3 regions of the Gracilibacillus sp. JCM 18966 genome follow, and region 1 is predicted to be linked to each of the others. Evidence: riboswitches for the same ligand, from Rfam matches in the RefSeq annotation. Region 1 holds a riboswitch; each other region holds the start of a gene.

Region 1 (4,288 bases):
GTTCTTTGAATAAATTCCCATTGGCTCAATATGAATACCACCTAAATTAACAATATCAAAATCAAATTCTTCTTTTTGTTGCTCGAAGTAAGGTATGTGTTGGAAATAGTTCGCATCTAATGTTCCATTATTTAAGTCTTCATTTAAGAATGTGTACTCTTGATAGGCTTCCACCTTAAGTTCAATGCCTTCTTCTTTTAAAATAGGAGCAGCTTTTTCTAATACTTCAGCATGTGGCACACTGGTCGCACCAACTGTAATAGAAGTTGTCTCCTGGTTTCCTTCTTCATTGCTTGCATCCTCATTCTCTGAAGTTCCACAAGCTGCCAATACGATTAATACAGATGCTGTGAATAATAAAGCTAGTAATTTTTTCAAAATAAATCATCCCTTCTAAATTTTATCTTTTATCTACCGCTTTGGATAGTAAATCCCCAATTAATTGAAAAACAAACACAATAGCGATAACAAATATGGTACATATAAGGACTACATCGAAATCTCTTCTTAAGAAACCTTTCATATAGGCAAGATCCCCAAGTCCACCTGCACCAATTATACCAGCCATTGCTGTATAGCCGATTAAGGAAATAGCTGTTACCGTAATACCTGATATAAGAGCAGGCATTGATTCCGGTAAAAGCACCTTAAAAATGATGGTGTGAGGTTTTGCCCCCATTGATTTTGCTGCTTCGATAACACCTTTGTCTACTTCTTTTAATCCTATCTCTACCAGTCGTGCATAAAAGGGAGCCGCTCCAATAATTAATGCAGGGAGTGCAGCCTTCCATCCTCGAATCGTACCTATTAGAAAATCAGTGAAAGGAAATAAGAGTAGGATCAAGATAATAAATGGTATGGCTCGAAACACATTGACAACCGTTGCAGTGACAAAGTTAATAAAGCGATTTTGCCAAAGGTTTCCTCTATCTGTTAAAAACAGCAATAGCCCAAGTATAATTCCAAGAATGAGAGTTCCAGCTACGGAGATGAGTGTCATGTATAAGGTTTCTTCTGTTGCTGTCCATAAATCCTCCATGTTTACATTTGGAAATAATTCTTTAAGCATGACGTAACACCTCAACTTCCACACCAGAGGTTTCAATAAATTGAATAGTTTTGGATAGAATATCTTTCTCTCCGTTTAATTCAATATACAATGTTCCATAGGCACCTTCTCTAGTTGGGGCAATAGAGCCTTGTAGAATATTAATTTCTACATCAAATTTTCTAACGATTTCTGTAATGAGGGCCCTTTTAGCATCATTACCAATAAAGTGTAGCTTGATTACTTCACTATTGTCATGATTGGTTATGAAGTTCTGCAATTTATCTTGTTCATGCTCTAATGGATTTAATTGCTGAACAAATCGCTTTGTAGTAGCTGACTTCGGACGAACAAATACATCCAATACGTCTCCCGTTTCGACAACTTCTCCACTCTCCATAACAGCGACTCGATTACATATTTTTTGAATGACATGCATCTCGTGTGTGATCAAAATAATAGTAAGACCTAGTTTCTGATTAATGGACACAAGTAATTCGAGAATATCATCGGTTGTTTCAGGATCTAATGCAGAAGTAGCTTCATCACAAAGCAATACCTCTGGATCATTGGCAAGTGCACGGGCAATGCCAACTCTTTGTTTCTGACCACCACTTAGTTGTGCAGGATAGGAATTTTCTTTTCCAGATAATCCTACTAGATGAATTAATTCAGTTACCTTTTCAGATCTCTTGGCTTTTGGTACACCTGCTATCTCTAGTGGAAAGGCAATATTATCAAATACGGTTCTAGACCAAAGGAGGTTAAAATGCTGGAAGATCATACCGATCTTTTGACGTTTTTTCCGCAGCTGAGCTTGAGACATATTCGTTATATCAAGCTCTTGTATTGAAACAGTACCATTTGTTGGTTCCTCTAATCGATTAATCAATCGGATAAAGGTACTTTTTCCAGCACCACTATAGCCAATTACACCAAATATTTCTCCTTTTTCTATGTTTAATGAAACATTATTGACAGCTTGCACTTGTTGTTTATTTGTCTGATATAGCTTTGATAAGTTTTCAATCTTAATCAATCAGCCCACTCCTTTCTCTGGGGTAGAAAAACAAAAAATCCTTTCTGTACAAGAGGACAGAAAGGATGTATGCTCCGCTTAGTCCTCTTATCTTTCAAAGCGAACTTGCTTTGATGGAATTAGCACCTATCAGAATCATCTGACGGTTGCTGGGTTTCATAGGGCCAGTCCCTCCACCTCTCTTGATAAGAGTATTACTTTTATTATAAAGGTAATCATAGCATGACAAATAAGTGAAGTCAATAAGTCTACTAATTGTTGTAATCATCGGACTTTTCAGAAAATTCAACTCTAGTACTTTGAATAATTTTTTACTCTTTTACTCTACTATAGTAGCGCATTAGACAATTTTCGACTATAATAGACAATTGGTAGATTAAATGAAAAGAGGTTAAGAGATGAAACATATCGCAATAATTGGTAGTAGTGGTGGGAACCTCTATAACCTTGGTGGAAAAAAACCAGCTAAGCTACTAGAAGAAATTAGAGTTCAAGCAAACAGTGCAGGAATGAAGCTTCACGCTGTCCAGTTCGTTGGTGCTGAAGAAAGCATGGACTCTGCAAAACAAGACACAAAGGCGTCTTTATGGCAACTTGATGAAAGTGGAACATTTACTCAAAGTGAAAGAGCTAATCTTAGTGTCGTAAATGAAGAAGCGCGATTATTGGATCAGAAAATTGCCGATTTAATAGAAGAAGAGCAAATAGATGGATTAATTGTAATGAGTGGTGATCCAAATGATACGAATCAACACGTCATTCGTGCTGCCGCTAAGAAACAAGTACCAGTAGTAGGAACTGGTGGTACTTCTATGGCAACTATTGCCACCTTGGGTGCTAGAGTAATAGCAACCTCTGGTACCACTGGAACAACCAATCGAACGAGGGCTGTTTCGTTTATTACTTCTTTAAGTAAAGAATTTCAACTGTCGTATCGCCCGATTTTAGGAAGCAATCCATCCAATCAAATATCAAATGGGCTCGGATGGCGAAATATCAATATTCGTGGGATCATGATGTCGGCATTACCAGGTTTTATCGCAATGGCTCTTATATTGGCATTAAGTAAAATACCAGCACTTTCTGGTTTAAGTGAGGTGTTCGATCTATTAATTGGTGCACTTCCTGTTGTTATTGCCGTTATTGCCGCAAAGCAGGTTTCAGAATTAGATGAAGTGTCTATTGTTGCAGGTGTTATTGCAGGAGTATTGTCGGTTGATGGCGGGATTATTGGTGGAATGATCGCTGGTATTCTTGCAGGGGTCCTGGTGCGTATACTCTTCCGAAAATTTGTTGAATGGCGCTTTCCAATGACAACAGTCAACATTGCTGCAGGTGGAATTGCTGGATTATTCTCTGGATTATTAGTTTATTATTTTATTGCACCAATTGCTTTATTTATAGGTGATGGAATAAAACAGTTAATTGAGCTTGCGGTAGATTTTAATCCGATTCTTGCTGGTACCATTGCGGGAGTGTTAATTTGGCCAGCCATTATTGGTGGGGTCTATCATGCTGCCATCTTGCCGATTGTATTGCTAGAAATGGAGCGTACGGGGAACAGCTTTTTAGGTGCTGTTGATATGGTGGGATTAGTAATGGTAGCTGCTGGTATTAACTTAGCGAATATTATTCGACCACGTGATAAAGGAGAGGCAGCAGTTGCCGTTCCAGGCTTTCTAATCAATCTTGGCTTTGGAACCTTTGTTGAATCAGCCTACCCATTTATGTTTTCGAGCAAATGGATTTTCGCTGGAGCTCTTCTATCTGGGGGGATAGGTGGTGCATTAGTTGGCTTTTTTGAGGTTCGTGGAACAGCCTATGTTCCTACCTTTACGGCACCATTGCTTGCCAATCACTCTCTTGGCTTCATCATTGCAATGCTTGTACCATGTCTAGTAGCATTTTTTGTTACATTAATTGTAAATCAGATAAAACGAGCGAAATAATGCTAGAAGAAGTCTATGATAGCTGCATTGCTTTTATAGACTTCTTTTAACATTAGTATCTCTGGATCCTTAATTGGTAAGGGATTGAATTGGTGCAGGTATCCTTCCACCACGCTGAATAATTTTCTCAGAACTAAAAGAACTAACTCCGATTATCGGTGCTCGACCAAGTAGTCCGCCAAATTCGACCGATTCGCCTTGTTTTTTGCCGATCACTGGAATAACACGTACAGCTGTTGTTTTTCGATTGAT
Region 2 (4,288 bases), 650 kb from region 1:
TTAATTGCCGGTGTGTATGTAATAGAGTCTTATAACGCAGCTCTAATTCTCTTAATCTTGTAGCATTCATTTGATAGATCGATAATCCTATGGCTATTAATACATAGATGTAGCAAAAGATTAAACCATTAAAAAGGCTAAAATACGGATAAGTAAAAATGGTTAACAAAAGAAAAACAAGAATCATAATCGTCCAAAAGTAATGTTTTTGAAAGGTTTCTGCAGCACTTACTAAAACAAGAAGAAATAAAAGGAAAACGAAAGGATTGAGTGTTGAAAAACTAGGTAAAATAAAAGCTATGGTGATAATCACGAGAAAAAGCAGCCATAGAGTAAAATGCATCTTCTGTTTGTATTTTACGACAGAGGTAAAAAATAAAACCCCTAAGCCAAAAGCGGACATCATAAATAGAAAGGCAACACTACCTCCCGCTTGAACTCCCATCCATGTTGTCCCCGTCCAAGTGATAAACCAAATAATAAGCCATGCCCAGTAGAAATAACGCATCTTGATCCTCCATTTTCCTTAAACTAACGTCTGTAATTTCTCCGATGGTAAGAAGTCTTCCTTTATTATAAACTGGTTGTGAACGAAATGCACCGTTGATTTAGTGAATGATCTGAAAACAGATTACTAGCAACCTCCTTCTTTCTATTTTATACTATTTAAGAAAGCGCTTAAAATATAACAAGGAGTGATCGATATGCAATACCGCCGTTTAGGAAATACTGGATTAAAAGTAAGTGAAATTAGTCTAGGAAGCTGGCTTACATATGGAGGGTATGTTGAAGAAGAGAAAGCAATCGCCTCTATTGATAAAGCCTATGAGCTTGGCATTAACTTTTTTGATACAGCAAATGTCTATATGCGAGGGGATGCAGAAAAGGTCGTCGGTAAAGCATTAAGAAAATACCCGAGGAGCTCCTATGTGCTTGCGACAAAAGTTTTCGGAAAAATGGGAGATGGTCCAAACGACCACGGCTTATCGAGAAAACACATCGTAGAACAATGTGACGCGAGCTTAAAGCGACTTGGACTTGACTATATCGATATCTACTATTGTCACAGATACCACCAAGACACCCCTTTAGAGGAAACATTACGAGCGCTTGATGATTTAATTAGACAAGGAAAAGTTTTATATATCGGTGTTAGTGAATGGTCGGCAGAGCAAATGACAGAAGCTATTCATCTAGCTGACAAAAAATTGCTTGATCGTATTGTCGTCAATCAACCGAATTACAGTATGCTTCAACGCTACATCGAAAAAGAAGTGATCCCTGTAGGTAAAAAGCATGGAATTGGACAAGTTGTCTTCTCTCCACTTGCACAGGGTGTACTAACTGGTAAATATAAAAAAGGACAAGCAATTCCTGAAAACAGTCGGGCAGCTCAAAAGGATATGAATCTATCACGTATTCTAACGGAAGACAATCTAGAGAAAGTAGAAAAATTGAAGGCCATTGCTGCAAATGAAAACCTATCCCTTGCTCAATTAGCCATTGCGTGGATCCTACGTCAAGAAAATGTAGCGAGCGCACTTGTGGGAGCAAGTCGTCCAGAACAAATCGAAGAAAATGCAAAGGCATCTGGCATCACACTTTCCCAAGAGACATTAGCTAAAACAGAGGAAATTCTCGGTTAAGGTGATAAAATGGGCGGTCTAGCTGCCCATTTTCGTCCCATCTATTGGACTATTTGCATATATATAAAAATATATATTAACAATTTTTACAAAAAATCATGTTGACATTTCCTGTTATTCGGTTTATCATTACATTAAATATTCATAAAAGGAATTCTTATCCAGAGAGGTGGAGGGGCAGGCCCAGTGAATCCTCGGCAACAGGTTCTTACAAATGAACACTGTGCCAAATCCTGCGGGACAGCTTTAGGTTGTATCCCGAAAGATAAGAAGTGTAGATTGATTACAAGACTTCTTATCTGAACAGATAAGAAGTTTTTTTGATGAGAAAGACGATTAAAAGGAGGAGAAATATGTCAGAACAAGCAATTACCTATGCTCATTATGAAGAAAGTTTTTGGAATGAGTTCACGCCTGGTGAAGATGACCCGACAAAAGGGGCTGAGCAAATCATTAATTGGGCTTACAAAAGCTATGGAGACTCACTCGTTTATGCTTGTAGCTTTGGGGCAGAAAGTATGGTCCTAATAGACTTAATTGCTAGAGTGAAGCCAGATGCTTCATTAGTTTTTCTCGACACAGGCTTACATTTTCAAGAAACCTATGATCTGATTGATGAAGTGAAAAACAAATATCCTTCCTTACAAATAACGATGAAGCAACCTGAATTAACAGTAGAGGAGCAAGCAGAAAAACATGGATCCGCTCTTTGGAAGAGAAATCCTGATCAATGCTGCTACCTTCGAAAAGTAAAACCATTAGAGGAGGTTCTGAGCGGAGCTGTTGCTTGGATATCCGGACTTAGAAGAGAGCAATCCCTAAGTCGTGCGAAGACTCAATTTGTTAACAAGGATGAAAGATTCCAATCTGTTAAAATATGTCCCCTTATCTATTGGACCTGGGATGATGTTTGGGACTACATCAAAAAACACAACCTCCCATACAACGCTTTACATGATCAGAACTTTCCAAGCATTGGATGTATACCTTGTACCTCCCCTGTCACTAATTCAGACGATGAGCGTGCTGGTAGATGGAGTTCCTTTAACAAAACAGAATGTGGTTTACACACTACAACGACACCATAGAAAATAGATGGTTAAATTTTTATGTCTATAACTAAGTAAAACTATCGGAATAATGAAAATCAAATAATATTCCCATAACATAATATAATGGAGAGGTGATCTTATTGGCCTTACAAGTGGTTAACAGCCCATTTGATGAACGACAAACAGAAATTTTAAATCAATTATTGCCAACCTTAAACGATGCACAGAAAAATTGGCTTGCCGGCTACCTTGCTGCATCTCAATCAGCAGCACCACCTGAAACGACGAAGCAAGTGACTAAAACGAGCGAGACAGCAACAAGAACCATTACTATCTTATATGGATCAGAAACAGGGAACAGTCAAACAATTGCCGAACAGTTGAATGATCAATTAAAGGCATCGGATCGAAAAACCGTGATTTCAAGCATGGATGATTTTAAGGCAAAGAAATTAAAAGAAGTGGAGGATCTCTTAATTGTTACCGCAACACACGGTGAAGGAGATCCACCAGATAATGCGATACAATTCCATGAGTTTTTATTAGGGAGAAAAGCACCTAAGTTAGATAGTGTAAGATTCTCTGTCCTCTCTTTAGGGGATGAATCCTATGAGCATTTCTGCCAAACAGGGAAGGATTTTGACAAACGTTTAGAGGAATTAGGTGCAACACGTATTCACCCACGCGTGGATTGTGATGTCGATTATGAAGAATTAGCCGAGGAATGGATGAATGGTGTATTAAAAGTATTAAACGAGGACAGCCAAACTCAGGCTTCAGAGCAGCAGGTCGCCTCCTCCCCTGCAGAAGCACCAATATACTCCAAGAGTAATCCATACCCAGCAGAGGTCCTAGAAAATATAGACCTAAGTGGAAGAGGCTCGAACAAGGAAACGAGACATATTGAATTGTCATTAGAAAACTCTAACCTAAGCTATGAACCAGGCGATTGTCTAGCTATCTATCCAAAGAACAATCCCGAGCTTGTTCAGGCAGTCATCAATAAACTAGATTGGAATGCAGAACAAACGATACCTATAAATAAGCAAGGGGAAATTCGCTCGATCCAAGAGGCATTAACCTCTATCTTTGAAATTACAAAACTAACAAAAGGAATGCTCGAAAAAGCTGCAGGATTTTTTGATAATGAAAAGCTTACCAAGCTAATAGAGGATAGTGACAAGATGAGGGAATATATACATGGCAGGGACTTACTAGATCTAATCCTTGATTTCACACCGAGCAATTTGGACCCTGCCTCCCTTATGCACTGGTTAAGGAAAATTCCTGCAAGACAATATTCGATCTCAAGCAGTTATAAGGCAAATCCTGATGAAGTTCACTTAACGATTGCTACGGTTCGCTACCACACCCATGGACGTGATCGTCATGGCGTGTGCTCAGGCGAGATTGCAGAGAGAATTCAACCTGGTGATCAATTGAATGTATATGTTCATCGAAATCCGAATTTTAAGTTTCCTTTTGATGATAGCACACCTGTTATTATGATTGGTCCAGGAACAGGAGTTGCTCCATTCAGAGGATATATAGAGGAACGAGAAGAGCTTGAATTAAAGGGGAAAACCTGGC
Region 3 (4,288 bases), 1.5 Mb from region 1:
CCCAAGATTAGAACTGATGAATGTTGTCATATTTTATTCTCCTTTTTCTTTCATATTATTACAGCTAAAGGAATTCCCCGTTTTAGAAGTCTTACCTTACCTTTGCTGTTGATTTTGCTTTTGTTTTTTCATGGACATAATCGGTTAATTCAACAGTAATTTCGTAATTCATAAAAGGTGTGATGAGATAAATACCGTTGAAATAGGAAATAGCTGTATCAATTAATTCCTTCGCGATTTCTATTCCTTCACGGATCGCATCTGCTCGATTAGATCGGGCTTGCATTCTTGCCCTTACTTCATCAGACAGCTTCATCCCTGGAACTTCATGGTGTAAAAATTCAGCATTTTTATAGGAAACGAGTGGCATGATTCCGATAAAAATAGGTGCTTCTATATGCTTGGTTTCCCGAGCAAGTGCAATGATTTTTTCGTGACTAAAAATTGGTTGTGTTAAAAAATAATCTGCACCGTGCTCGATTTTTTTGTGCATTCTTTTCACAGCCTTTTCTAAGTTTGCGACATTTGGATTGAAGGCTGCAGCTACTTGAAAGGAGGTATTCTCTCTTAAGGAAGCACCAGAGAAGGATAACCCTTGATTACACTGCTTGATTAATCGTGTTAATTCAAAAGAAGTTACGTCAAATACGGATGAGGCACCAGGAAATCCACCAATTCTTGTAGGATCACCCGTTATTGCTAAAATCTCATGGAAGCCCAGTGTATGTAACCCCATTAGGTGTGCTTGCAGGCCGATTAGGTTGCGATCTCTACATGTGAGGTGGATAAGTGGTGTAACATTTAGATGGAGTTGTTTCATTTTGACAGCCATCGCTAAATTACTGATTCGCGGTGTAGCAAGTGAATTATCCGCTAAAGTAATCGCATCCACACCTGCATCTTCCAGCGCTTTCGCCCCTTTAATAAACTCATCAATTTCTAGATGCTTTGGTGCATCTAATTCAACAATAACGGTATGCTGTTTCTTAGCTTTATCCACCAATGTCGGATTCGACTGGACAGTTTGGGAAGAAGGGAGTGTGATCAGTCCTTCTTTCACCTGGACGGTTTTGTCTAAAATAGGTGTTAGTCCCTCAATACCATCCTTTAAGGCCCTAATATGCTCTGGGGTCGTTCCACAGCACCCTCCGATAAGACGTACTCCTTGATCTCGGAATTCCTTTGCACATCGTTTGAAATAATCTGTTTGCTTGCTGTAAACAAGCTTGCCGTTTTCATATGCTGGTAGACTAGCATTTGGAAATGCTGATAAGTGTGCTCGCTCAGGTAATGGTACGGCTTCTAGTGACTCAATCATATGGTGTGGACCTAAACGACAATTAACCCCAACGACATCTGCACCAAGTACTTCTAGCTGTGTTAATACATCAGCTAAGGACATACCGTTTTCTAAAATACCAGGCTCATGCATCGATACATTTGTAATAATAGGGAGGTCTGTTTCTTTTCTTGCAATTTCTAGAACAGCGGTTAATTCGTCGATGTCATAATAAGTTTCTAATAGGATGCCATCTACACCTTCTAATAGAAGGCTAAATAATTGTTCCTTGAAGCTCCTTATGATGTCTTTTTTGGATGTGACTAGCTTTTGAATTCCTCGAATTCCACCAATCGTCCCAAGTACAAATGTTTCATTTTTTGCTGCTTGTTTAGCTAATTGGACAGCACGTGTATTTATTTGGTGTACTTTCTCCTCCAAGCCAAATCTTGCTAGCTTAATATAATTGGCTCCATACGTATTGGTTTGGATGATATCTGCCCCAGCGTCAATATAGGATTGATGAACTTGGAGGACCTCTTCTGGTTTTGATAGATTATATGCTTCAAAGCATTGATCAACCCCATGTGCGTAAAGTAAAGTACCTATCGCACCATCTGCTATGAGGATATTTTCTTTGAGAGCTTGTAGGAGTGATGATGTCATTCTTTCACCTCTTTTCTTTTCATAATCATTTATAAAAAACAAGCAATCTCCACTATAATTGCTGTTTTTTGAACAAAAGGCCCAGAAAAACAAAAAAGTCTTCATCCCTTGAAAGATGAAGACTCTATATAAATAGATCTCACGTTCCTCATCTTTCAAGCGTTGTTGCGCTTGCTGGAATTAGCACCTTGTCTAATAAAGACGGTTGCTGAGGTATCACAGGGCCAGTCCCTCCACCTCTCTTGATAAGAGTAAAGCTTTATGAAGTTTTGTTGTCATTATATTACATTATAAGTAAAATACTTTCAAGTCATTTTTAATAAAAAATTGAATTTTTTTCCTAGATTGTTATTCACCTTGTTTGATAACAAGAATGATGGTATAATTGAAAATGATTCTCATTAAAAAGGAGATTAGATGATGGCAAGTTTAAAAAATCTTATAAAAGAGCGACGCTCCATTTCAAACTATAAAGAAAATCCTGTTTCTAAGGAACTAATGAAAGATTTATTAAGTATAGCTGTCTGGGTGCCCAATCATAAAATGACTGAGCCGTGGCGTTTTGTATTTATAACAGGCGAATCAAAGAAAAAATTAGCAGAAATCAATCGAGAGGTAGCGAAAGAAAAAGCAAAGAATGCCTCTGGTGAGGAGCTAGAGCAGATAGGCGAAAATGGCTACCAAAAGATCATGAACGTTCCATTTATCATTATGGTTATTAATACGCTTCATCCTCAAGAAAAACTGAGAGAAGAAGATTATGCTTCGGCTAGCTGTCTTATTCAAAATTTCAGTTTGTTAGCTTGGGAGGAAGGATTAAGTGTTTTTTGGAAAACTGGTAAATTGTCGTTTTGTGAGGAGACAGCTGCACTTATCGACTTGAAGGATGATGAACGAGTAGTTGGCTTACTTCAAGTCGGCTATCCAGCGAAACAAGTTAACCCTATTCCTAGAATAAATGTGAATGATAGAATAACAGAATTAGACTAATAATCTTTGATGAAAAAGCTAAACTAAACGACTTGGCGTAAAGCCAAGTTTTTTTATTTCTGTTATAATTCATCACTTTCTAAGCAAAAAAAGTGCCGATGAAGCGATATCATCGGCAACCAAGAAAAAGGGGCTATCATTTTGTGAGAAAGCAATCCTTGCAGCATTGCTCAATTTGGAACATCTTTAATATATCAAATGAATGAAAAGCTAGTGTTAAATGTAAGTTAAGAAAGTGTAAACTTTTTCCTTTCGTCCCAATTTATTCGGTATAATAGGGATCAACAATTGCTGAAGAAGGAGAAAGAAAATGACATCCATATCTATTTGTGTAACGAGTGATATCCATGGTTATATTTATCCTACCAATTACCGAGAAGAAGTAGAGAAAAATATGGGACTAGCTAAGATAGCTTCCCTAATCGATAGAATAAGGTCAGAAAAAGTAGTAATTCTCGTCGATAATGGAGATTTCATTCAAGGGAGCCCATTTACTTATTATTTTGCAGCATATAAAGAAGCGAAAAGAAGCCCTTTAATAAAAATAGGAAATAGTTTACATTATGACATGGCGATTTTCGGAAATCATGAATTTAATTACGGGATAGAGTATCTCAAAAATGTAGTAAATAAAACAAATTACCCATGGTTAGCTGCTAATATATTAGACAAACACACAGGAGAACCTTTTTTTGGTACCCCATATGTAACAAAAGAAATTAATGGTATAAAAATAACCTTCTTAGGCATTACCACTCATTTTATACCACATTGGGAGGACCCAACACATATTCGCGATTTAGTCTTTGAAGATGCTTGTGAGGCTGCGCATAAATGGGTGAAAAAGGTTAGAGAAGAAGAAAGGCCAGATCTACTCGTTGTAAGCTACCATGGAGGGGTAGAAAGAGACCCGGAAACAGGGGAAGCGACAGAAGCCTTAACCGGTGAAAATCAAGCGTATCAAATGTGTGAAGAAATAACAGGTATCGATTTATTAATAACCGGCCATCAGCATCGATTTTTAACAACAACAATTAATGGGGTTCCAATCATTCAAACAGGCAGTAATGGGAAAGCTTTAGGAGAAATTGAGCTTGCCTTTAATAATAAAAAAGAGGTTACAAGTATTAAACCAAAGCTTCATTATGTGAAAGACGATACTCGATCAAATCAACCGACTATTGCGCTAATCGAGGAAGAAGAGAAGCTCGTACAGGAATGGCTGGATCAGCCAATAACGGAAGTGAAAGGTGATATGGAAATAAAAGACCCGTTTCAAGCAAGGATAGAGGAGCACCCGTTTATTGAATATATCAATACATTGCAAATGAAAGTAGCAGATGTTGACATATC

Evidence for each region. Region 1 has a riboswitch for S-adenosylmethionine ahead of ACZ5N5_RS10370 (methionine ABC transporter ATP-binding protein). Riboswitches for the same ligand answer to the same signal wherever they lie in the genome.
Region 2: linked by a shared signal. The riboswitch ahead of ACZ5N5_RS07335 (phosphoadenylyl-sulfate reductase) and the one ahead of ACZ5N5_RS10370 (methionine ABC transporter ATP-binding protein) in region 1 are both predicted to bind S-adenosylmethionine.
Region 3: linked by a shared signal. The riboswitch ahead of ACZ5N5_RS02930 (bifunctional homocysteine S-methyltransferase/methylenetetrahydrofolate reductase) and the one ahead of ACZ5N5_RS10370 (methionine ABC transporter ATP-binding protein) in region 1 are both predicted to bind S-adenosylmethionine.

What each region holds. Positions count from the first base shown of each region.
Region 1 is NZ_AP043883.1:2,160,790-2,165,077, forward strand. It holds gene ACZ5N5_RS10360 (MetQ/NlpA family ABC transporter substrate-binding protein) at 1-378, opposite strand, end outside; gene ACZ5N5_RS10365 (ABC transporter permease subunit) at 401-1,069, opposite strand; gene ACZ5N5_RS10370 (methionine ABC transporter ATP-binding protein) at 1,062-2,087, opposite strand; SAM riboswitch class I at 2,172-2,279, opposite strand; gene ACZ5N5_RS10375 (PTS sugar transporter) at 2,486-4,036, shown strand; gene ACZ5N5_RS10380 (PFL family protein) at 4,106-4,288, opposite strand, start outside.
Region 2 is NZ_AP043883.1:1,514,130-1,518,417, reverse strand. It holds gene ACZ5N5_RS07345 (histidine kinase) at 1-508, opposite strand, end outside; gene ACZ5N5_RS07340 (aldo/keto reductase family protein) at 705-1,646, shown strand; SAM riboswitch class I at 1,801-1,918, shown strand; gene ACZ5N5_RS07335 (phosphoadenylyl-sulfate reductase) at 2,000-2,734, shown strand; gene ACZ5N5_RS07330 (assimilatory sulfite reductase (NADPH) flavoprotein subunit) at 2,839-4,288, shown strand, end outside.
Region 3 is NZ_AP043883.1:652,797-657,084, reverse strand. It holds gene metE (5-methyltetrahydropteroyltriglutamate--homocysteine S-methyltransferase) at 1-30, opposite strand, end outside; gene ACZ5N5_RS02930 (bifunctional homocysteine S-methyltransferase/methylenetetrahydrofolate reductase) at 92-1,945, opposite strand; SAM riboswitch class I at 2,091-2,197, opposite strand; gene ACZ5N5_RS02925 (nitroreductase family protein) at 2,366-2,935, shown strand; gene ACZ5N5_RS02920 (bifunctional metallophosphatase/5'-nucleotidase) at 3,246-4,288, shown strand, end outside.